Pigmentiphaga sp. H8: one gene and its partner. The protein of the gene in region 1 interacts with the protein of each later gene in a pairwise test. Links are inferred from orthologs where the notes say so. Each region holds a gene or a part of one and is shown on either strand. Other genes may lie near its edges. The genes, in order: ndk and EGT29_RS23520.

What was found.
Region 2: the proteins of ndk (region 1) and EGT29_RS23520 interact in binary tests that used the Escherichia coli proteins (3 or more experiments, as listed by UniProt). The link is inferred for Pigmentiphaga sp. H8 from one-to-one orthologs.

Annotation. Positions count from the first base shown.
Region 1 is NZ_CP033966.1:2,809,898-2,821,192, forward strand. What follows is about bases 6,123-9,059. They hold ndk (nucleoside-diphosphate kinase), read left to right. Parts: upstream 6,123-7,346; coding sequence 7,347-7,772; downstream 7,773-9,059. Other genes in these bases: rlmD (23S rRNA (uracil(1939)-C(5))-methyltransferase RlmD), read left to right, coding at 6,123-6,177; EGT29_RS13385 (Bax inhibitor-1/YccA family protein), read right to left, coding at 6,433-7,134; rlmN (23S rRNA (adenine(2503)-C(2))-methyltransferase RlmN), read left to right, coding at 7,805-9,019. In the rest of the region: EGT29_RS13350 (FMN-dependent NADH-azoreductase), read right to left, coding at 1-69; EGT29_RS13355 (LysR substrate-binding domain-containing protein), read left to right, coding at 219-1,130; 5'/3'-nucleotidase SurE, read left to right, coding at 1,357-2,121; EGT29_RS13365 (protein-L-isoaspartate(D-aspartate) O-methyltransferase), read left to right, coding at 2,319-3,026; EGT29_RS13370 (peptidoglycan DD-metalloendopeptidase family protein), read left to right, coding at 3,104-3,982; EGT29_RS13375 (3'-5' exonuclease), read left to right, coding at 3,992-4,774; more of rlmD, read left to right, coding at 4,807-6,122; EGT29_RS13400 (RodZ domain-containing protein), read left to right, coding at 9,074-9,991; ispG (flavodoxin-dependent (E)-4-hydroxy-3-methylbut-2-enyl-diphosphate synthase), read left to right, coding at 9,999-11,285. UniProt on the Escherichia coli protein: Major role in the synthesis of nucleoside triphosphates other than ATP. The ATP gamma phosphate is transferred to the NDP beta phosphate via a ping-pong mechanism, using a phosphorylated active-site intermediate.
Region 2 is NZ_CP033966.1:4,999,341-5,010,680, reverse strand. Bases 5,509-8,490 are described here. They hold EGT29_RS23520 (uracil-DNA glycosylase), read left to right. Parts: upstream 5,509-6,620; coding sequence 6,621-7,361; downstream 7,362-8,490. Other genes in these bases: EGT29_RS23515 (M61 family metallopeptidase), read right to left, coding at 7,377-8,490; trpC (indole-3-glycerol phosphate synthase TrpC), read left to right, coding at 5,755-6,543; trpD (anthranilate phosphoribosyltransferase), read left to right, coding at 5,509-5,720. Also shown: EGT29_RS23555 (TauD/TfdA family dioxygenase), read right to left, coding at 1-322; EGT29_RS23550 (LysR family transcriptional regulator), read right to left, coding at 457-1,365; EGT29_RS23545 (hypothetical protein), read left to right, coding at 1,547-2,782; EGT29_RS23540 (pirin family protein), read left to right, coding at 2,806-3,642; EGT29_RS23535 (aminodeoxychorismate/anthranilate synthase component II), read left to right, coding at 4,087-4,656; more of trpD, read left to right, coding at 4,689-5,508; more of EGT29_RS23515, read right to left, coding at 8,491-9,134; EGT29_RS23510 (NTP transferase domain-containing protein), read right to left, coding at 9,255-9,905; EGT29_RS23505 (enoyl-CoA hydratase), read left to right, coding at 10,037-10,813. UniProt on the Escherichia coli protein: Excises uracil residues from the DNA which can arise as a result of misincorporation of dUMP residues by DNA polymerase or due to deamination of cytosine.

The DNA of each region.
Region 1 (11,295 bases):
GGCGGCGGTCAATTCGCGGGAAACGGAGGCGGCGCCGGTGGAGCTCGAGTCGATGTGCAGGATTTTCATGAGGATTCCTAGTATGCGTCGAATTCTTAGGGTTAATGCGGATGACTTCCGCCACGTCGACAAGATATAGCGTCAATAATTCTTTTTAAACTGGCGCTACTGGGAATAACTTTTCCATATTTAGAATAATGCTACGTCCTGGGGGGACCATGCAGGACCTCAACGACATGTACCTGTTCGCCAAGGTGGTCGAACACGGCGGCTATACCGCCACCGCCCAGGCCCTGGGCATTCCCGTCTCGCGCATCAGCCGCCGCATCGCCGCGCTGGAGGACGAGCTGGGCGTGCGGCTGCTACACCGCACCACGCGCAAGATCTCGGTGACCGAAATCGGGCAGACCTATTACCAGCACTGCGCCGCGCTGGCCGCGGAGGCCGCCGCCGCCCGCGAGGCCGTGGACCGGACGACTTCGCAGCCGCAGGGGCTGATTCGCTTCAGCTGCCCCGTTACGTTGTTGCATAGCGACATCGGGGCCATCGTGGCGGACTACCTGGCGCAATATCCGCAGGTGCGCGTGCAGATCGATGCCACGTCCCGGCGCGTGGACGTGGTGGAAGAGGGTTTCGACCTCGCGCTGCGGGTGCGCACGCCGCCGCTGGAGGACTCCGAGCTGGTCGTGCGTCCGCTGGCCACCAGCCGCCTGGTGCTGGTGGCCACGCCGGATTTCTTTGCGCGCCATGGCGAGCCGCAGGAAATCCAGGATCTGGGCCGGCTGCCCACGCTCAGCATGATGCAGGCGGCGGAACGGCACGTCTGGCGCTTCGTCGGGCCGGATGGCGCCGAGATATCGGTGGCGCACGTGCCGCGCCTGTCGGTCGACGATCTGAACACCCTGCGCAGCACGGCGCTTCAGGGATTGGGCATCGCGTGCCTGCCGTGGCCGCTGGTGGCGGCCGACGTCGAGGCAGGCCTGCTGCGCGTCACGTTGGCCCAGTATTCTCCGCCGGAGGGAATCGTGCAGGCGGTGTTCCCGTCGCGGCGGGGCCTGGTGCCGGCGGTGCGAGGTTTCCTGGATGCGCTGGTGGCGGCGTACGACCGGCAGTCGCCCGCGCCGGGCTAGGGCGCTTCCCAGGGGAAAGCACTACGGCGGGCAGGGGGCTCATGTACAATCCGAGGGCACTCGGCGGGCCGGAAACGGGCGCGGGACCGGAGCCGGAACCGTCAAGCAACCGGGTGGCTGCCCGGCTTTCCGGACGACACTAGCCCGCAGGGAGGCCGTGCGGGCTTTTTTCATCCCGCGGTAACGCCAACAGGAGATCGCATTGCGTAAGAGGTCTGGGCGATAGATGTTGATACTGATTTCCAACGACGACGGTTATTTCGCGCCCGGACTGGCTGCCCTGGTCGAGGCGCTGCGGCCGCTGGCCGAACTGATCGTGGTCGCGCCCGAGACCAATCGCAGCGGATCGTCGAATTCGCTCACGCTCGATCGCCCCTTGTCGGTACGCACCGCCGCCAACGGCTTCCTGTATGTCAACGGCACGCCGTCCGATTGCGTCCACGTCGCCCTGACCGGACTCCTGGACCGGCGCCCCGACCTGGTGGTGTCCGGCATCAACGACGGGCAGAACATGGGCGAGGACACGCTGTACTCCGGCACGGTCGCCGCGGCTACCGAGGGCTATCTGTTCGGCCTGCCGTCGATCGCCTTTTCCCAGGTGTCCAAGGGCTGGACGCAGCTGGACGCGGCGGCCGCCGCCGCGCGCAGCTTCGTCGAGCGTTTCATCGCCAGCCCGCTGGCGGCGCCCAGCCTGTTGAACGTGAATATTCCGAACCTGCCGCTGTCCGAACTCAAGCCGCCTCGCGTGACCCGGCTCGGCCGGCGTCATCCCTCCGAGCCGGTGGTGCGTTCGTCCACCCCGTACGGCGAGCCGGTCTACTGGATCGGCCCCGCCGGCAAGGCGGCCGACGCCACGCCCGGCACGGACTTTCATGCCTGCGCCGACGGCGCGGTGTCGGTCACGCCGCTGCGGTTCGATCTGACGCACAACGCACAGCTCGAACCCATGCGCGAATGGATTCCCACGGAATGGATAGGCGCAAACCGCTGACCCCGGCGCAGGCGTCGCGGCAAGAGGGGTCCCAGGCCTCCACCGCCGCCCGCCGGCCCGCCGCGCCCTTGCCTCCGGTCACGGCGGCGAACAGCAACACGCGCGTCACCACCGGACGTCCGCAAGCCGTTCGCGCCGGAGCGCCCGCGCGGCCGGTGCGTCCCGACGAGGCCAGGCCCACGAACAGCAACACCCGGGTGGCGCCGGCACGGCTGGTGGTCCCGGCCCCCATCCAGGCCAGGGTCCCGGCGCGCGAAATCAACCACGGCCTCAATTCCGAGCGCATGCGCGCGGCGCTGGTGGCGCGCTTGCGCGCGCAGGGAATCACGGATGAACGCGTGCTCGAAGCCGTGCATGCCATCCCGCGCCATCGCTTCATCGACGAGGCGCTGGCCAGCCGCGCCTACGAGGACGCGGCGCTGCCCATCGGCCATGGGCAGACCATCTCGCAGCCCTGGATCGTCGCGCGCATGATCGCCGCGGCGCGCAACGGGCGCGAACTCGGCAAGGTGCTGGAGGTCGGAACAGGGTGCGGCTACCAGGCCGCCGTGCTGGCGGGCGTGGCGCGCGAGGTGTATTCCATAGAACGCATCAAGGCCTTGCACGAACTGGCCCGCACCCAACTGCGGCCGTTGCGGCTGCCCCATGTGCGCCTCGTCTTCGGCGACGGCATGCTGGGCGTGCCGAGCGCCGCGCCGTTCGACGCCATCGTCGTCGCGGCAGCGGGGCTGAAGATACCCGATGCGCTGCTGGCGCAGTTGGCGGTCGGCGGCCGCCTGGTGGCCCCGGAAGGGGGCGCCAGGCAGCGACTGGTCATGATAGAGCGCACCGGAGCCCAGAGCTGGGTGCGAACCGAACTGGAGGCGGTGCGCTTCGTGCCCCTGCAGTCCGGTGTGTTGTTGTAATGAATAGGAGATCTGGGATGCAGAATTGGCGCAAGCCGAGCCGCGAGGAATCCAATCGACCCCGCCCGGATGCGGGGATGCTCGGACGGACCGCACGGCAGGTGCTGCTCTGGACGGGCTGCGCATTGGTGCTCGCGGCCTGCGGCACGGCCCCCAGGACGGTTCCGGTCGTCGACCGGACCACGCCGGCCAAGCAACCGGGCGGCCCCGCGGCCACCGCGGGCCGTGAATCCTCGCGCCTGATCGATGCCGATACCTACATCGTCAAGCGCGGCGATACGCTGATCCGCATCGCCCTGGACCATGGCGAGGACTGGCGGGACATCGCGCAGTGGAACAGCCTGGAGGATCCCAACCAGATCCGGCCGGGACAGGTCCTGCGCGTGACGCGTCCGGGATCCACCGCGGCCAAGCCGGCCGACAACGGCGTGGCGCAGGTCACGCCGGTACCCGCGCCGTCGCAATCGGCATCGCGGCCGCTGGGTACGCCGGCGCCCGCGCCCACGACACCCCCGGCCACGCCCGAGCCCGTCGCGCCGCCGGCGACTCCGGTCACACCGCCCGCCGCGCGCAACGACCCGGCCAGCGAGCGGGTGGAGTGGGGCTGGCCCGCCAGCGGCAAGATCATCGAGAACTTCCACGAGACCCGCAACAAGGGCCTGGACATCGCCGGCGCGCCGGGCGATCCGGTGCTGGCCGCGGGCGACGGCAAGGTGGTCTACAGCGGCAGCGGCCTGCGCGGCTATGGGCAGTTGATCATCATCAAGCACAACAACACCTTCCTGTCCGCCTACGCGCACAACCGCGCCATGCTGGTCAAGGAAGGGCAGGCGGTGCGGCGCGGGCAGAAGATCGCCGAACTGGGCAGCACCGACGCCGAGTCGCCGCGCGTGCATTTCGAGATCCGGCGCCAGGGCCGTCCGGTCGACCCCGCCGGCTACCTGCCGCCACGCTGAGGCCCCGCCATGACACCGATGCTGGTCTTCGACCTGGAAACCATTCCCGATGTGGAAGGCCTGCGCGCGCTGAACGGGTGGGGCGAGGACGTCCCCGATGCCGAGGTGGTCGAACGCGCCACCGCCGCCCGGCGCGAAGCCGTGGGGCACGACTTCCTGCCGCTGCACCTGCAGAAGATCGCCGTGGTGGGGTGCGTGTTCCGCGATGACGACGGGTTTCGCGTCAAGTGCATAGGCAAGGCCGACGACCCCGAGGCCACGCTGATCTCCGGCTTCTTCAAGACCATCGATCGCTACACGCCGCAGCTCATCAGCTGGAACGGCTCGGGCTTCGACCTGCCGGTCCTGCACTATCGCGGACTGATCCACGGCATCCAGGCCTCGCGCTACTGGGACATGGGCGAGGACGACCGCGACTTCCGCTACAGCAACTACATCAGCCGCTACCACAACCGGCACTGCGACCTGATGGACCTGCTGGCGAAATACAACGGACGCGCCAACGCGCCGCTGGACGAACTGGCCAAGCTGTGCGGCTTTCCCGGCAAGATGGGCATGGACGGCAGCCAGGTCTGGCCCGCCTGGAGCTCCGGACGCCAGGAGGAAGTGCGCGCGTATTGCGAAACCGATGTCGTCAATACCTGGCTGGTCTATTGCCGCTTCCGGCTGATGCGCGGCATGCTGTCCCGCGCCCAGTACGACGCCGAAGTGGACCTGGTGCGCAGCACGCTGGAATCCCTGGACCTGCCCCATTGGCGCGAATACCTGGCGAACTGGCCCGCCTCGCGCTAGGCCGGCCACGCGGGAAAACTGATATTCCGAACATGAGTCAAGAAGCAGACATTGCGGCCGCGGACAGCCTGGAAGGGACGGCTGCTGCCGTCGAATTCGACGACGGTTCCGTGGCCATCGAATCGGTGGACCTGGAAGGGCGCGGCATCGCGCGCCGCCAGGGCAAGGTGGTGTTCGTCGACGGCGCGCTGCCCGGCGAACGCGTGATGCTGAAGATAACCAAGCGCAAGCCCTCCTACGAGCTGGCCGAAGTCGAGAGCGTGGTGCAGGCGTCGTCGCAGCGCGTGGCGCCGCGCTGCGCGCATTTCGGCGTCTGCGGCGGTTGTGCCATGCAGCACGTGGATCCGGCCGCGCAGGTGGCGATCAAGCAGCGCGTGCTGGAAGACACGCTCTGGCACATCGGCAAGCTGGTGCCGCAGCGCGTCCTGCCGCCCATCCACGGCCCCGCCTGGGGATACCGCTACCGCGCCCGGTTGTCGGTCCGGGTGGTGGTCAAGAAGGGCGGGGTGCTGGTGGGCTTTCGCGAGCGCAAGAGCAGCTACGTGGCCGACATGCGCGAATGCCACGTCCTGCATCCGCACGTGGCCTCGCTGCTGGTGCCCCTGCGCGAGATGGTCGCGGCCATGCCCGCGCGCGACCGCGTCCCGCAGATCGAAGTCGCCGTGGGCGACAACCAGATCGTGCTGGTGCTGCGCCACCTGATTCCGCTGGTGGACGAGGACCTGGCGGTGCTGCGCGAGTTCGCGGCGCGCCATGGCATTCATTGGTGGCTGCAGCCCAAGGGACCGGATACGGTGCACCCGCTGGAGCCTGAGGACATCGACGGACTGGCCTATACGCTGCCGGAGTTCGGGCTGCGCATGCCGTTCAAGCCGACCGACTTCACCCAGGTCAACCACGCGATCAACCGGGTGCTGGTGTCGCGCGCCCTCGCGCTGCTCGACCCGCAGCCCGAGGACCGGGTAGCCGACCTGTTCTGCGGGCTGGGCAATTTCACCCTGGCGCTGGCGACCCGCTGCCGCGAGGTCGTGGGCGTGGAGGGCAGCCAGGCCCTGACCGACCGGGCGCTGGAAGCCGCCCGCAGGCATGGCGTGGATGCGCACACGGCGTTCTCGACCCTGAACCTGTTCGAAGTGGACGAGACCTGGCTGCGCAGCCTGGGCCGCTTCGACCGCATGCTGATCGACCCCCCGCGCGAAGGCGCCCTGGCCGTGGCCAAGGCCCTGACGACACTAGGGGCCGACCGCCCCCGGCGCATCGTCTACGTCTCCTGTAACCCCGCCACCCTGGCCCGCGACGCCGCCATCCTCGTCCACGAGGGCGGCTATACCTTGAGAGCGGCAGGTGTGGTCAACATGTTCCCCCATACGGCCCACGTGGAGTCCATAGCCGTGTTGGAATAGCCCCCCTACGCCCTTCGGGCGCCCCCCAGGGGGCGGCACTGGCGGACCGGCAAAGCCGGATCCGCGGTGCCCTGAGTCTGGGGTACCTGGGATATGAAAACGGCCTTGCTTGAGAGCAAGGCCGTTGTTCTTTAGATGCCAGGTAGTATCGCCAGTCCCCGCCAGCCCGTTATTACCCCAGGATGCGGTGGATCCGGCTTTGCCGGTCCACCCGCATCGCCCCCTTGAGGGGGCGCCCGAAGGGCGTAGGGGGGGTTATTCCCTCTCTCCGCCGAAGATGCCCAGGAGCATCAGCAGGTTCACGAAGACGTTGTAGATGTCCAGGTAGATGGCCAGGGTGGCCGAGACATAGTTGGTCTCGCCGCCGTTGACGACGCGTTGCAGGTCGACCAGCATGAAGGCCGAGAAGATGCCGATGGCCAGGACCGAGATGGTCAGCATCAGCGCCGGCAGCTGCAGGAAGATGTTGGCCAGGGCCGCCACGAGGATCAGGATGGCGCCGACGAACAGCCACTTGCCCAGGCCGGACAGGTCGCGCTTGATCGTGGTGGACAGCAGGGCCATGGTGCCGAACACCACGGCGGTGCCGCCGAAGGCCGTCATGATGAGCGTGGAGCCGTTGGCCATGCCCATGACGAAGCCGATCATGCGGGACAGCATCAGTCCCATGAAGAAGGTGAAGACCAGCAGCAGGGCGACGCCCAGTCCGTTGTCCTTGTTCTTTTGAATGGCGAACATCAGGCCGAAGGCGCCGATCAGGAACACCATGGTGGTCAGGCCGGGGCTGCCGCCCATGACCTGGGCCAGGCCGGTGCCGACGCCGATCGCCGCGCCCAGCACGGTGGGGATCAGCGACAGCGCCAGCAGCCAGTAGGTGTTGCGCAACACGCGATTGCGCGCGACCTCGCCGGGCGCAGCCCCGGTCCGGTTGAAGGGAGAAGTGCGTAGATCGTTCATGGTCGAGCGACTCCTTGTGGTCTTTTTGCTCTGTTTCGCCCCGCGAGGGCATGGTGTGTCTGACACCAAGTATGCCGCAGGGTTCCGCCTGGTTCCAGTAGGGCCGGCACGGTGCGTCCGGGGTGGGCAGGGGTAGCGGTCCTGTCAAGGAGCCGTGATACAATTTAACGTTTAAGTTCCCCTCAAAGTATTTGTTTTTATTGGAGTTTTTGATGGCTATCGAGCGCACCCTTTCGATCATCAAGCCGGACGCCGTTTCCAAGAACGTCATCGGCCAGATCGTTTCCCGTTTCGAGGCTGCCGGCCTCAAGGTCATCGCCGCGCGCATGATGCAGCTCTCGCGCAGCGACGCCGAGCGCTTCTACGCCGTGCACGCCGCGCGCCCGTTCTTCAAGGACCTGGTCGACTTCATGGTCTCCGGTCCCGTGTTCGTGCAGGTCCTGGAAGGCGAGAGCGCCATCCAGAAGAACCGCGACCTGATGGGCGCGACCGATCCCAAGAAGGCCGAGAAGGGCACGATCCGCGCCGATTTCGCCGACAGCATCGACGCCAACGCCGTGCACGGCTCGGACGCCGTCGAGACCGCCAAGGTCGAAGTCGCCTTCTTTTTCCCCGAACTGAACATCCACAGCCGCTGAGCCTGGATGTCCGTTTTTCCCAGGAGGCCGGGATGAATACTATCTCGCCGCTCGCCGAAGCCGCCCAGGCCGAGGCTACACGTTCCGAATCCCCGCGCATCAACCTGCTGGGGCTGGACGGGGCCGAGCTCGCCTCGCTGGTGGAAAACTGGGGGGACAAGCCGTTTCGCGCCAAGCAGCTTCAGCGCTGGCTGCACCAGCGCGGCGTGGACGATTTCGAGCAGATGTCGGATCTGGCCAAGTCCTTCCGCGAGAAGCTCGCGCGGCAGTGCGAGATACGGCTGCCCGAGGTCGTCACCGCCCACAAGTCGGCCGACGGCACGCGCAAGTGGCTGCTCGACGTCGGCAACGGCAACGCGATCGAAACCGTGTTCATCCCCGAGGACGACCGCGGCACGCTGTGCATCTCGACGCAGGCGGGCTGCACCGTGGCCTGCCGGTTCTGCTCCACCGGCCACCAGGGCTTCAACCGCAACCTGGGGGTGGACGAGATCATCGGCCAGCTGTGGCTGGCGCGCCGCACGGTCGAGGCCGACCGCGAGGGCGCGCGGCTGTCGGGCGGCATGCCCGCGCCGCTGGGTACCCAGGACGACCGGGTCATCAGCAACGTCGTCATGATGGGCATGGGCGAGCCCCTGCTCAACTACGACAACACGGTCTCGGCGCTGCGCCTGATGCTGGACGACAATGCCTATGGCCTGTCGCGCCGCCGGGTCACGGTGTCGACCTCGGGCGTGGTGCCCATGATGGACCGCCTCGCGCGCGACTGTCCGGTCGCGCTGGCGGTGTCGCTGCACGCGCCCAACGACGCGCTGCGCGACGACCTGGTGCCGCTGAACCGCAAGTATCCGCTGCGCGAACTGATCGCGGCGTGCCAGCGCTACCTGGAGTTCGCCCCGCGCGACTTCATCACGTTCGAATACGTCATGCTCGACGGCATCAACGATGGCGACGAGCATGCCAAGCAATTGATAGACATTGCGCGGCAGGTGTCGTGCAAGTTCAACCTCATTCCGTTCAATCCCTTCCCGCAGTCCGGGCTCAAGCGTTCGCCCATGGCCCGGGTCCGGCTGTTCGCGCAGCGCCTGATGGACGCCGGCATCGTCACCACCGTGCGCAAGACGCGCGGCGACGACATCGACGCGGCCTGCGGACAGTTGGCCGGCGAGGTCAAGGATCGTACCCGCCTGAAGGAACGCCTGGCGGGCGAGACCCGGTTTGGCCGTATCGTGGAGGTGCGCGAATGATGCAACCGCGGTGCCGGGCCGGCCGTTGCGGCAGGGCCGGACAAGGAGTCGTCGATGTCTGAACCCCACGAAACCGGTGCCGCCGGCAGGCAGGAGGGCCCGGCGCCCACTGCCGGCTCGCCGTCTTCGTCGTCGGTCGGCCGGGAACTGGCGCGCCTGCGCGAGGCACGCGGCTGGTCGCAGGAATACGTGTCCGACCGCCTGAAGTTCGCCGTGCGCCAGATCCGCGCGCTCGAGAACGAACAGTGGAACGAGCTGCCGCAGGGCATGCCGCTGCGCGGCTTCGTGCGCAACTACGCGCGGTTGCTGGACCAGGATCCGGCGCCGATGCTGCAGGCGCTGTCGCCCCAGTTGCAGGTGGCCGATCCGGTATCGCTGGAACAGGCCTCGTCGCTGTCCAGCCCGCTGGCGCATTCGTCGGGCCGGACCTGGCCGGTGGCCGCCAGCCGCAGGCGGCTGGCCCCCTGGCTGGTCGGCGGCGTGATGGCGGTGCTGGCGCTGGTGCTGCTGGGCTACGCGCTCAGCCAGCAAGGCAAGCTGTCGTTCGGGCAGGCTTCCACGGCCAGCCTGGATACGCCCGCGGCTGGCACGACCTCGGTTCAGACCGAGGCGCCGCTGGCCCCGGCCGAGCCGCCGCCCGCCGTGCCGCAGGAAGTCGTGCCCGCGGCGGCTGCGCCCGTCGCGCCCGAACCAGCGCCGGCGCCGGAGCCGCCGGCGGCGGCCCCGGCTCCGGCGCCCGGCCTGTCGATGACGATGCGGCAGGCAAGCTGGGTCGAAGTGCGGCGCGCCGACGGCACCGTGGCCGTGTCGCGGATCATCGCCGCTGGCGAGCCCTACGAGCTGGATGTGGCGGGAGCGCCGTACCGTGTCGTGATCGGCAACGTCAACGGGGTAGACTTGACCTGGCGCGGCACGCCCGTCGACCTCGCGCCGTATCGCCGGGACAACGTCGCCCGGCTCACCCTCCAGTAGCCGCATCATGAATCCTAGCCCGTCCACGATCGCCAACGCTTCCGAGGCCGAGCCGTTTCCCGCCGGCCCGGCGGTCCGCCGGCCCACGCGCCAGGTGCGCATCGCCTGGGGCGGCAAGTCGGTCGCCGTCGGCGGCGAGGCCCCGGTCATGGTGCAGTCCATGACCAACACGGACACGGCCGACGCCATCGCCACCGCGATCCAGGTCAAGGAGCTGGCCCTGGCCGGCTCCGAGGTCGTGCGGATCACCGTGAATACCGCCGAGGCCGCCCGCGAGGTGCCCGCGGTACGCGAGCAGCTCGACCGCATGGGCGTGGACGCCCCGCTGGTGGGTGATTTCCACTACAACGGCCACAAGCTGCTGAGCCAGTATCCGGAGTGCGCGCAGGCGCTGTCCAAGTACCGCATCAACCCCGGCAACATGGGGGCGGGGAAGAAGCGCGACGACAACTTCGCGCAGATGATCGAGGTGGCCTGCCGCCACGAGAAGCCGGTGCGCATAGGCGTGAACTGGGGCAGCCTGGACCAGGACCTGCTGGCCCGCATGATGGACGAGAACGGCCGGCGGGCCCGGCCCTGGGACGCCCAGTCCGTGATGCGCGACGCGCTGGTGGTGTCCGCGATCGACAATGCCCGGCGTGCCGAGGAATTGGGTCTGCCGGGCGACCGCATCATCCTGTCGTGCAAGGTCAGCAACGCCCAGGACCTGATCGCGGTCTACCGCGACATCTCCCGCCGCTGCGACTACCCGCTGCACCTGGGGTTGACCGAGGCGGGCATGGGCAGCAAGGGCATCGTGGCCTCGACCGCGGCAATGGGCATCCTGCTGCAGGAAGGCATAGGCGACACGATCCGCGTGTCCCTCACGCCCGAGCCCAACGGCGACCGCGCCCGCGAGGTCGTGGTGGCCCAGGAGATCCTGCAAAGCCTGGGCCTGCGCGCGTTCGCGCCGGTGGTCGTTGCCTGTCCGGGCTGCGGCCGTACCAGCAGCACGGTGTTCCAGGAACTGGCGGCCGACATCCAGAGCTACCTGCGCGCGCAGATGCCCGTCTGGCGCCTGAAGTACCCCGGTGCCGAGAGCCTGCACGTCGCGGTCATGGGCTGCGTGGTCAACGGCCCGGGCGAAAGCAAGTTCGCGGACATCGGCATCAGCCTGCCCGGCACGGGCGAGCAGCCGGTCGCACCGGTCTTCATCGACGGCCAGCGCTCGGTCACGCTCAAGGGCGAGCACATCGCCCGTGAATTCCAGGCATTGGTGGAAAGCTACGTCGAGAACCGCTACAGCAAGAGATAACCTTATACAC
Region 2 (11,340 bases), 2.2 Mb from region 1 along the record:
TGTGCCAGCGCACTTCGCCGTCGCCCAGGTCGCCCGCCGGCGAACCGTCGGCCTTCTTCTTGTTGCTGATGACCAGGATTTCGGGGAACTCGGCATTCCTGCCTTCCTGGAGCTGCCGAGGATGGAACACCGCCGGGCCGAGCGCACGGCTGAAGGCCACCTGCTCCCGATCGCCGATCCGGACGCCGCGAAAGCGCAGGACCGGGTAGCGGAACCACGCCGCTTTCAACTGGGCAACGGCATCCTGGTCGATGGCATCGAAGGGGAAGTCCTCGATTTCGCCCACGAAGTCCTCGACTATCTCTGTTACCGCGAATCGCATCGACACGTCTCCGATTGGCCCCGGATGCGTCCGGCCGCGCCGGGGCATCGAGGTGGGATGATTATGCGAACGCGAGCGGCATCGGCGCCAATCGAATCGAGGCGGTGGGCGATAAAGGGATTTGATAGGGCCGGTCAGGCGTGGGCGGTATCGACCAGGAAATCCACGAAGCTGCGCACCGTGGCGGGCACATGGCGATTGCCGGGCCAGACGACGGAAACCGGCTGGGCTGGCGGACGCCACGCGGCCAGGACCTCCACCAGGCGGCCGCTGCGCAGGTCGTCCTCGACGGTGAAGTCCAGCAACTGCGCGAGGCCGGCGTCGCTTAACGCGGCCGCCAGCGTGCCCAGCGGATGGTCGAAGTTCATCGCGGGCTGGAGCCGGACCTGCGTGGCCATGCCATCGGCCGACGGCGCGAAGGTCCAGGGCATGGCGCGGCCGCTGTCGGGCATGATCAATCCCAGGCAGGCGTGGTTGGCCATGTCCTCTGGCGTGGCGGGCGTGCCGTGCCGGCGCAGATAGGCCGGCGAGGCGACGATGCGCGGGCTGGCCGGGTGCAGCGGCCGCGCGACCAGCCGCGAGTCCGCGACCTCGCCGATGCGTATCGCCATGTCGACGTCGTCCATCACGAAATCCGCCACGGCGTTGCTGACCGAGACGGTCACCTTCACCTGCCCGTGATGGCGCGCCACGTAGCGCGGCACGAGCGGGATCAGCCGCTTGATGCCGTAGCTGGCGGGAGCGCTGATGCGCAGCTCGCCGCGTGGCAGCCGGTGCCCCGTCAGCGAACGCTCGATGTCGTGGATGTTTTCCAGGGCCTGGCTGCACGTGCGGTAATAGGCCTGCCCGTCGTCCGTCAGCCGGATTGCGCGGGTGGTTCGCGCGAACAGCTTGACGCCCAGCCTGTCCTCCAGGCGCCGCACGGCCTTGCTGATCGCCGAAGGCGTCGTGCCCAGCACGGTCGCGGCCGCGGTGAAGCTCCCGGCCCGGGCCGCCGCGCAGAACATCTCCACCGTGTCCAGTTTGCCTGACGCTTCGTTCATGCCGTTCGCCCCACATCGTCCGACGAGCATTGTGCGCGCAATCGTCCGCGCGATCCATGGATTGATGCCGGCTGGGCACAAATGAAGTGCCCGCCGTCCCCTTCATCGGCATCGCCCCCAAGCCTAGAGTAGGGCTTCTCGGGCCGGCTACCGCGGCCTTCCATCATCCAGGAGCGCCATCATGGCATCGCAAGCACTCGTCACCACTTCCGAAGCACTTCAAGCTGCCGTGCAGGACGCCGGCAGGCAGGTCATCGCCGTAGGCGGGCTGCTGTCCGGCCTGCCTTCGATCCGGCTGCTGCCGGGCCAGTCCCTGGTCGGCGGGGAAGCCGGCGCGGTCCTGGCCTTCGCCGCGGGCAGCGATGGCGTGCAGCTGAGCGAGGACAACGAGATCCGTGACCTGCGCATCGAAGCCTCGCCCGACCGGCGAGCCATCTTCAACGATCCCGGGGTGGACGGGCTGGGCCGCATCCGCCTCGCGGCGGTGACCACCGTCGGACAGGTCCAGATCCTGGCCCGCGACAAGGTCCGCGCGGGCCATGTCGAGGTCGACGGACTGGACATCGTCGCGGCCGATGCGCGGGCCCGGGCCGACCGGCCGCAAGGCTATGGCGTCTACGTGACCCAGGGCGCCTTCACGTTGTGGAACATGCAGGACGATGCCGCCGTGACCATCAGCGCACGCCTGACCGGCCTGTCGGCCGGCCGGCCCACCGCACCCGTGCTGGGCAGCGGGATCTTCGTCAGCGGCATGTCCGGGGGAGGGCGCCTGGCTGTGTCCCTGCTGGAAACCGGCGCGGTCCATAGCGACGGCCGGATTCCCGCCGGCACGCCCGACCAGATCACCGGCGGCGTGTTCACCGTCAGCAACGCCTTCGTCGACGTGGTGCGCAACCTCGGGCCGGTCGTGACCTACGGCGTCAACGACATGGTGCTCGACAACTGGGGCACGGTGGATCGCTGGGACGCGCGGGAAAAGCTGACCTCGTATGGCCCCAGCGGTATCGGCTTCGTCAACTTCGGCGTGGTCAACGAACTGCGCGTGCACGCGCCCATCGAAACCTTCGGGCAGGGCGCGCGCGCCTTCAACGTCTACGACGGTACCGTCAACGTGGCGGAGTTCGACCGGCTCGTCACGCATGCGGACGGCGCGGTCGGGATCCAGATCAGCCAGCCCATCGGCCGCCTGTCGGTGCGCCGCGGCATCGAGACCTTTGGCGGCACCGGCGATTCGCTGGTCAAGGGCGTGGTCGTGAAGCTGTCGGCCATCGCGCTCAGCGTCAAGTCCGGCGGTTCGGCGCGCGAGATCGAGATCGCGGGCGGCGTGGTGGTCCACGGCAAGGACATCGCGCCGATCGAGATGCACGGCGCCATCGGGACGCTGCGGATCGACGGCCTGGCCGTGGCCGGCGCCTGAACGATGACAGGAGAATCTTCATCATGACCGAACGCCTTGTATCCGCCGTGCTGCCCGCGCAGCGCGTCATCGATGACGGCGACATGCTGCTGTGGCGCGCGTTGCCGCAGCGGGACCGGATTTCGCTGGGGCCTTTCGTTTTCATCGACCACTATCGCCATCGGTCCCGGCGCGGCATCGGCGATTCGCCGCATCCGCACGCGGGCATAGAGGTGATCAGCTACCTGCTGGAGGGCGAGGTCGAGCACCGCGACAGCGAAGGTTTCCGCGACCGCCTGGGCGCGGGCGACGCCCAATGGATACGGGCCGGCCGGGGCATGCTCCACGCCGAGCAGCCGGCCGGCGGCCGCCATGGCCTGCAGCTCTGGACCAGTCTGCCACCCGGACAGAAGCTGATCGAGCCCGCCTATGCGTCCTTCCGGCGCGGCAGCATTCCCGAATTCGAACAGGGCGGCGCGCGCGTGCGCGTGATCGCGGGAAACATCGGTGGGCATGCCGGCCCCATGGCCACGACCATGCCCACGCTGCTGGCACATGTCCGGCTGGCTTCGGGAGGGCGTACCGTGCTGCCGGTGCCGGAAGAGGAGCTGGGCCTGGTCGTGCTGGACGGCCAGTTGGATCTCGGCGATGGCAGGACGCTCGGCGCCGGCGCGCTGGCGGTCCTGGCGCCCGGCGACTCGGTCGAGCTGCGGGCCACGGCGCAGGGCCCCGCAGACGTCGCCCTGCTGGGTGGGCCGCCGGCGCAGGGGCAGATTTTCTTCGGTGGGCCGTTCGTGATGGACACGCCCGAGCGCCTGCTGCAGGCCAAGCGCGACTTCGCCAGCGGCAAGATGGGGCGGTTGGACGGGGTGCCGTTTTAGGGAAGAAGGCGGTGGGGACGTTCTTGTTCCGTCCCCATTTCTTCCGTTCGACAAGCGAAACGCGGACGCGCTAGAATTCCCGCCGGAGCTGAAACGCGCACATGGCCGCGGCTCCCGACTCACTTCAAGACATGAACCGCATCGTTTCGAACCAAGCAGCTCAGTGGTGGCGCTTCCGCTAGGAAGCGGCACGTTGTTGCGGTTCGAGAACTGCACCCTGCCGCCGTAACCGGTGGCAGGTCGCGAATTCACACAGCTCCCCCGGCACGGCGGCTCCCGATCCAGGAGATTGTCCGTGTATCCAGCAGTATCCCCCCTTGCCAGCCGAACCCCCGCACACGTGCATCGTGGCTCGTCGCTCGCGTGGTGGCGCCAGCTCCCGGACGGCGCGATCGCCGACGTGTTCCCGGCCACCGGCCTGTTCGATTCCACGGGGAGAGCGGCATGCTGCTGATGCTCGACAATTACGATTCCTTTACCTACAACCTGGTCCAGTACTTCGGCGAACTCGGCGCGGACGTGCGGGTGTATCGCAACGACCAGATCACGCTGGACGAGATCGCGGCCCTGGCGCCCGAGCGCATCTGCGTCTCGCCCGGGCCGTGCTCGCCCGCCGAGGCCGGCATCTCGGTGCCGCTCATCCAGGCCTATGCCGGCAAGGTGCCCATCCTGGGCGTGTGCCTGGGCCACCAGTCCATCGGTGCCGCGTTTGGTGGCAAAATCGTCCGCGCGCGGCAGATCATGCACGGCAAGACGTCGGCCCTGACCCATACGGGCAGCGACGTGTTCCAAGGCTTGCCGTCTCCCTACACGGTCACCCGGTACCACTCGCTCGCGGTCGAACGCGACAGCCTGCCCGACTGCCTGGAGGTGACGGCGCAGACCGACGATGGGGAGATCATGGGCCTGCGCCACCGCAGCCTTCCCGTCTACGGGGTGCAGTTCCACCCCGAATCCGTCTTGAGCGAGCATGGCCATGCCTTGCTGCGCAATTTCCTGCAGTTGAACGCATGAACCAGCGGCAACGATTTCCCAAGGAGTCCATGGTGTCCATTACCCCGACCGAAGCGCTGGTGCGTTGCATCGAACACCGCGAGATATTCCACGACGAGATGCTGTCGCTGATGCGCATGCTGATGCGCGGCGAGATGTCGCCGGCGACCGCGGCCGCGCTCATCATGGGCCTGCGCGTCAAGAAAGAGACCATAGGCGAGATCACCGCGGCCGCGCAGGTCATGCGCGAGTTCGCCGACGGCGTGCAGGTTCCCGATACCGACCGCCTGGTCGACCTGGCCGGCACCGGCGGCGACGGCGCGCATACCTTCAACATCTCGACCGCGGCCATGTTCGTGGCGGCGGCCGGCGGCGCCAAGATCGCCAAGCACGGCAATCGCGGGGTCTCGTCGTCCTCGGGCAGCGCCGACGTGCTGGAGGCGCTGGGCGCCAACGTCATGCTGCCGTCCGCGGCCGTGGCCGAATGCATCGAAGCCACCGGCATCGGCTTCATGTTCGCGCCCGTTCACCACTCGGCCATGAAGAACATCGCGCCCATCCGCAAGGAACTGGCGGTGCGCACCATCTTCAACCTGCTGGGGCCGCTGACCAATCCGGCCGGCGCCGCCAACCAGCTCATGGGCGTGTTCCATCCCGACCTGGTCGGCATCCAGGTGCGGGTGCTGCAGCGCCTGGGGTCCAAGCATGTGCTGGTGGTCTACGGCAAGGACGGCATGGACGAGGCCTCGCTGGGCGCGGCCACCATGGTGGGCGAGCTGCGCGACGGCGAAGTGCACGAATACGAGATCCATCCCGAGGACTTCGGTCTCCAGATGGTGTCCAACCGCAGCCTGAAAGTCGCCAATCGCGACGAATCCCGTGAACTCGTGCTGGAAGCCTTGTCCAACGTACCAGGCCCCGCGCGCGACATCGTCGCGCTGAACGGCGGCCTGGCCATGTATGCCGGCAATACCGTGTCATCGGTGGCCGAGGGCATACGCAAGGCCTTCGAGCTGATCGCCAGCGGCGCCGCGCGCGCGCGGCTGGACGAGTTCGTATCGTTCACCAGGAAGGCGGCGCAATAAGCCGCCTTCGCACAGGAATCTTGATGGGTGGGTCATGAGTGACATTCTCCAACGCATACTGGAAGTAAAGGCCGAAGAGGTCGCCACCGCGCGCCTGCTTCGCAGCGAGTCCGACCTGCGGCGCGAAGCCGAGGCCCGGCAGGACGTGCGGGGCTTCGCGCAGGCGATCGAGGCCAAGGTGGCGGCGGGCCAGTCCGGCGTCATCGCCGAGATCAAGAGGGCCTCGCCTTCGAAGGGTCTGCTGCGCGAGAACTTCCAGCCCGACGAGATCGCGGCCTCGTATGCCACGCATGGCGCGGCCTGCCTGTCCGTGCTGACCGACGTGCAGTTCTTCCAGGGATCGCAGGACTACCTGCGCCGCGCCCGCGCCGCGTGCGCGCTGCCCGTGCTGCGCAAGGATTTCATCGTCGATGCCTACCAGGTGGTCGAGGCGCGTGCGATGGGCGCCGATTGCATCCTGCTGATCGTGGCCGCGCTGGCGCCCTCGCAGTTGCGGGACCTGGAAGCGCTGGCCCTGGAACTCGGCATGGACGTGCTGGTGGAGGTCCACGGCGCGGCCGAGCTGGATACGGCGCTGGAATTGCGTACCAGCCTGCTCGGCATCAACAACCGCAACCTGCGGACTTTCGAGGTCTCCTTGCAGAACACGATCGACCTGCTGCCACGTATTCCGGCCGGCAAGCGCGTGGTCACGGAAAGCGGCATCCTGGGCCAGTCCGAGGTCCGCCAGATGCGCGAGTACGGCGTCAACGCCTTCCTGGTGGGCGAGGCCTTCATGCGGGCGCCCGATCCCGGCGCCGAACTGTCGCGGCTGTTCGCATGAGCGCGCCCGCCCGGCCGCCCGAAGGGCGCGCGACCTCCCTCGGGGAGGATGTCGCGCAGCGACAGGAGGGTAGTCCAGTGAGCGCGCCCGCCGATCTGTTCGCGGCGGAGCCGGACAACCGCCTGGCCGAACCGCTGCAAGGCCACGTGGATCGCCTGCCTGCCGGCTGGCGCGATTTGCTGGCCGAGGCGTTGGCCAGCCCGTCGTTCGACGCGCTGCGGCGCTTCGTCGACCTGCGCCGGGAAGCGGGCGCGGTGATCTATCCGGCCTTGCCGTTCCGCGCGCTGGATCTGGCCACGCCCGAGTCCACCCGGGTCGTGATCCTGGGGCAGGATCCCTATCACGGCCCCGGCCAGGCCCAGGGCCTGGCGTTCTCGGTGCCGGACGGCTTCAAGCGGCCGCCCAGCCTGCGCAACATCTTCAACGAGATCGCGGCCAGCTTCGGCGGCAATCCCGCCGCTTTCGGCAACGATCTGCAACGGTGGGCCCGGCAGGGCGTGCTGCTGCTCAATACGTCGCTGACCGTGGAAGACGGCGCGCCCGCCTCGCACGCGAAGCAGGGCTGGGAGGCGTTCACCGACGCGGTCATCGCCGCGATCGCGCGCGAACCTTCGCCCAAGGTCTTCATGCTGTGGGGCGCGCACGCGCAGGCCAAGCAGGCATTGCTGCCGCCCGGCGGCAGACACCTGGTGCTGATGGCCAATCATCCTTCGCCCCTGTCGGCCCGGCGTCCGCCGGTGCCGTTCCTGGGGTGCGGGCATTTCGAAACCGCCAACCGCTGGCTGGCGGAGCAGGGGCGGGAACCCGTCGCCTGGTGAGGGCCGGCGGCCGGGTCAGGCCGCCGCGATCACGCACTCCGTTTCCGGCGCCGGCTCGAGCTTCACCGTGAACCGGCGCAGTTCATCGCGCCGGAACGCATGGATCTCGACCAGGTCGCCGGGCCGGTAGCGCGCCAGGAGCTTGTCCAGGTTGCCGTTCTGCACGCGCAGGCCGTCGATGGCCACCAGCACGTCTTGTGCCGACAGCCCCGCCCGGTGGGCCGGGCCGAGCGTGTACACGGTGGCCAGGCGCAGGTCCTCCCCCTGGCGCGCGGTCTTCACGCCCAGGGAAGGAAGCGGCGACGAGGCCTTCCAGGTCAGGGCATGGCCCTGCTGCGCGAGCAGTTCCGCCAAGGGTACGTCCTCGCGGCCGTAGGCGTGGCGGCGCAGGAAATCGCGCGCGTCCACGCCGGTGGCTTCCCGGATCAGGTCCGGCATGGCGTCTTCCTCGACGCCGCGCGCGCCGCCCCGGTAGAAATCGCGGCCATAACGCGCCCACAGCTGCCGCATCACGTCGTCCAGGCTGTGGCGCCCGCCGGTTTCATGCCGCAGCAGCAGGTCCAGCCCCAGCGCGACCAGCGAGCCCTTGGTGTAGTAGCTGACGATGGCGTTGGGCGAGTTCTCGTCCTGGCGGTAGTAGCGCGTCCAGGCGTCGAACGAACTTTCCGCCACCGATTGCTTGAAGCGGCCGGGTGCCGCGTGCACCAGGGATACCGTCCTGGCCAGCGTGCGCAGGTAGTCCGGTTCGGTGATCACGCCGGCCCGCAGCACGAACAGGTCGTCGTAATAGGACGTGAAGCCCTCGAACAGCCACAGCAGCCGCGTATGGTTCTCACGGTCCAGGTCGTAGGGCGCGAAGGCCGCGGGCTTGATGCGCTTGACGTTCCAGGTGTGGAAATACTCGTGGCTGACCAGGCCCAGGAAGTTGCGGTAGCCGTCGGTCTGCTCGGGCCGTCCCTGCACGGGCAGGTCCGAGCGCGAGGTCATCAGCGCGGTGGACGAACGGTGTTCCAGGCCCCCGTAGCCGTCGCCGGTGACCATGGTCATGAAGACATAGCGGTCCGAACTGTCCAGGAACGGCGCCCGCCGCGTCCGCGGTTCGAAGAAGGCGATCTGCTTCTCGCAGATCTTGCGGATGTCCGTCACCAGCCGTTCGAGATCCAGGTTGGGAATGTCGCCGGTGAAGACCAGCTCGTGCCGCGCGCCGTAGGCCTCGAAACTGGCGACCTGGGGCGTGCCCATCTCGATGGGGTGATCGGCCAGCGCGTCGTAGTCCGGCGCGCGGTACATGCCGAAACCGTGGCGCGGCGCACGCTGGGGATGCCCCTCGGCCTCGGGCAGGCTGGTGTAGACCTTCCAGTCCAGGCCGCGCGGTGCCACCAGTTCCAGCAGGCAGGGCACGCCGTCGTGGCCGGCCGCGCGCAGGAAGACGCTGGTGCCGTTGAAGAACCCGTGGCTTTCGTCCAGGTGCGCGGCGCGCACCGACAGGTCCCAGGCGTAGATCTCGCAGACGATCTGCAGCGGCCCGCGGCAGGGCGCGGCCTGCCAGGTCTGCTTGTCCAGCTTGCTCAGTTCGATCTTGCGGCCCCACGCCCGCGCCTCGATGCTTTCTATCTGCCGCGCGAAGTCGCGGATCATGTAGCTGCCGGGTATCCAGGCGGGCAGGCTGACGCACTGCCCGGTCGGGTCGGGGTCGGGAATGGACATCGTGACCCGGCAGCGGTGCCCGGCCGGATCGATGAGTTCCAGGCGATAAGAGATGGCTTCGGCCATGGGCGTGCCCGGCTGGGACGCGCGCCGGCGAGGCGCGGGGCGATTGGAAACGGCGGTCCGTTGCATAGGTTCCTTCATGTTGGTCATCCATGGCGCTGCGCGTCAGCGCCTAGGGGCTCCTCATCCCAGGAGCGTCGGGCCCGGCGCCAGGTCGTCCGGCGTGTCGACGTCGCGAACGCAGCCCGGATCTTCCACGGCCAGGGGGGTGACCTGGCCGGAGATCAGGGCGCGGGCGCCTTCGTCGCCTTGCAATTGCGCCAGCGCCGCGGCCCAGTCCGCTCCAAGCAGGACCGGGTGGCCGCGCATCTGGCGATAGGTGGGCGCGAGCACCGCGCGTTCGCGCCGGGACGGAGGCAGCGCCAGCCAGGCGTCGCGCAGCGCCGCCACGGTATCGGCACGCACCCAGGGCATGTCGGCGGGCATGATGCACCAGGCGGGCGCTTCGTTGCCGGCCGCTTGTTCCCGGGACGACAGCCACGAGACGGCCTGCGCCAGCGTGCCGCCCATGCCTTCGGCGGCGCGGTCGCACACGATGACCTCGCATCCGGCCTGCCGCAGCGCCTCGCCCACCCCGGGAGCCGTGGGCGAGACCGCCGCCGCCACCCGGGGCAGCGCCCCGCGCAGGGCCTGGGCCGCCCCGGCGCAGACCGGCCGGCCGTCGACGCGGGCCAGCAGCTTGTTCGCGCTGCCGTCCGCCGAAAAGCGCGATCCCCGGCCCGCGGCCAGCAGCAGTCCGATGATGCTGCGGCCGCTGCTTGCTCCTCCAGCCATGTCCTTTCCTCGAGATACGGAACCGAAGATGGTGCGCCATGGCGGGGGGAAACTCAAGCCGCGGGGGCCGCGGGTGCGGGTATGCTTGAGGCGCCCCCGGGGTACATCTATATATAGGAAGGAGTGTGGACGTGAGCGAAGCTCTGGTTTTGGTCGAAAATCGTGGCCGGGTCGGCCTGCTGACCCTGAATCGTCCCAAGGCGCTCAATGCGCTGAACGACGCGCTGATGGACGAGCTGGGAGCGGCGCTGCTGGCGTTCGACGCCGATCCCGATATCGGCGCCATGGTCATCACCGGCAGCGAAAAGGCCTTTGCCGCGGGCGCCGACATTGGCGCGATGAAAGACCTCTCCTATATAGAGGCCTACGCCTCGGACTTCATCACCCGCAATTGGGAGACCCTGCGCCGCATCCGTAAGCCGGTGATCGCGGCCGTGGCCGGCTATGCGCTGGGCGGCGGCTGCGAGTTGGCCATGATGTGCGACATCCTGGTGGCGGCCGAGACGGCGCGCTTCGGGCAGCCCGAGATCAAGCTGGGCATCATTCCCGGCGCCGGCGGCACGCAGCGCCTGCCGCGCGCGGTGGGCAAGGCCAAGGCCATGGACCTGGTGCTGACCGGCCGGCTGATGGACGCGGCCGAGGCCGAACGCGCGGGCCTGGTCTCGCGCGTGGTGGCCGCGGACAAGCTGCTGGACGAGGCGATCGAAATGGCCACCGTCATTGCCTCGATGTCGCTGCCCTCGGTCATGATGGCCAAGGAAGCGGTGAACCGCGCCTTCGAGACGCCGCTGGCCGAAGGCATGCAGTTCGAGCGACGCCTGTTCCATTCGCTGTTCGGCACGCACGACCAGAAGGAAGGCATGGATGCCTTCATCGCCAAGCGCCCTCCGTCGTTCCAGCATAAGTAGTAGTGGGGCAGGAGCCCCTGCCAGCGAGTCGTAAAAATTTTTTTGCCCATGCCAAACGGCGATACAGCGCGCTTTGCGCGCTGTATCGGGGCCTGAAAAGGCCCGATTCCAGTCACGAAACTGACAAGAAAGCCTGGATCGATTTGCGTGCCGATTTCAATGCGTGCTATAGTCTCTTTCTCGACGCAAACAACGCAACGCGAACAGCGCAGCGAAGCAAGCGAAGGGTGAGGAAGGCAGTTTCAGCAGCGGTTACGCATAAGCGGGCGCAGCGAAGCAGCCGACCAAAAGAAGGGGCCTTGCGGCAGGGTGGTAGCGCAGCAAGGGTCTGACGAATCGAAATTAGCAGCGCTAACGACGATTTGACAGACGTAAAAAACTTCTTCATAATCTCGTTTCTCTGCTGATGACGCAGCGCTAGCAAAACAGCGCAGCGAACGGCAAGGAAGCGAAGCAGTAAAGGCAGTACCGCTCTTTAACAAATAAACAGCCGATAAGTGTGGGCACTTGGTTGGGTGCGAGACGGT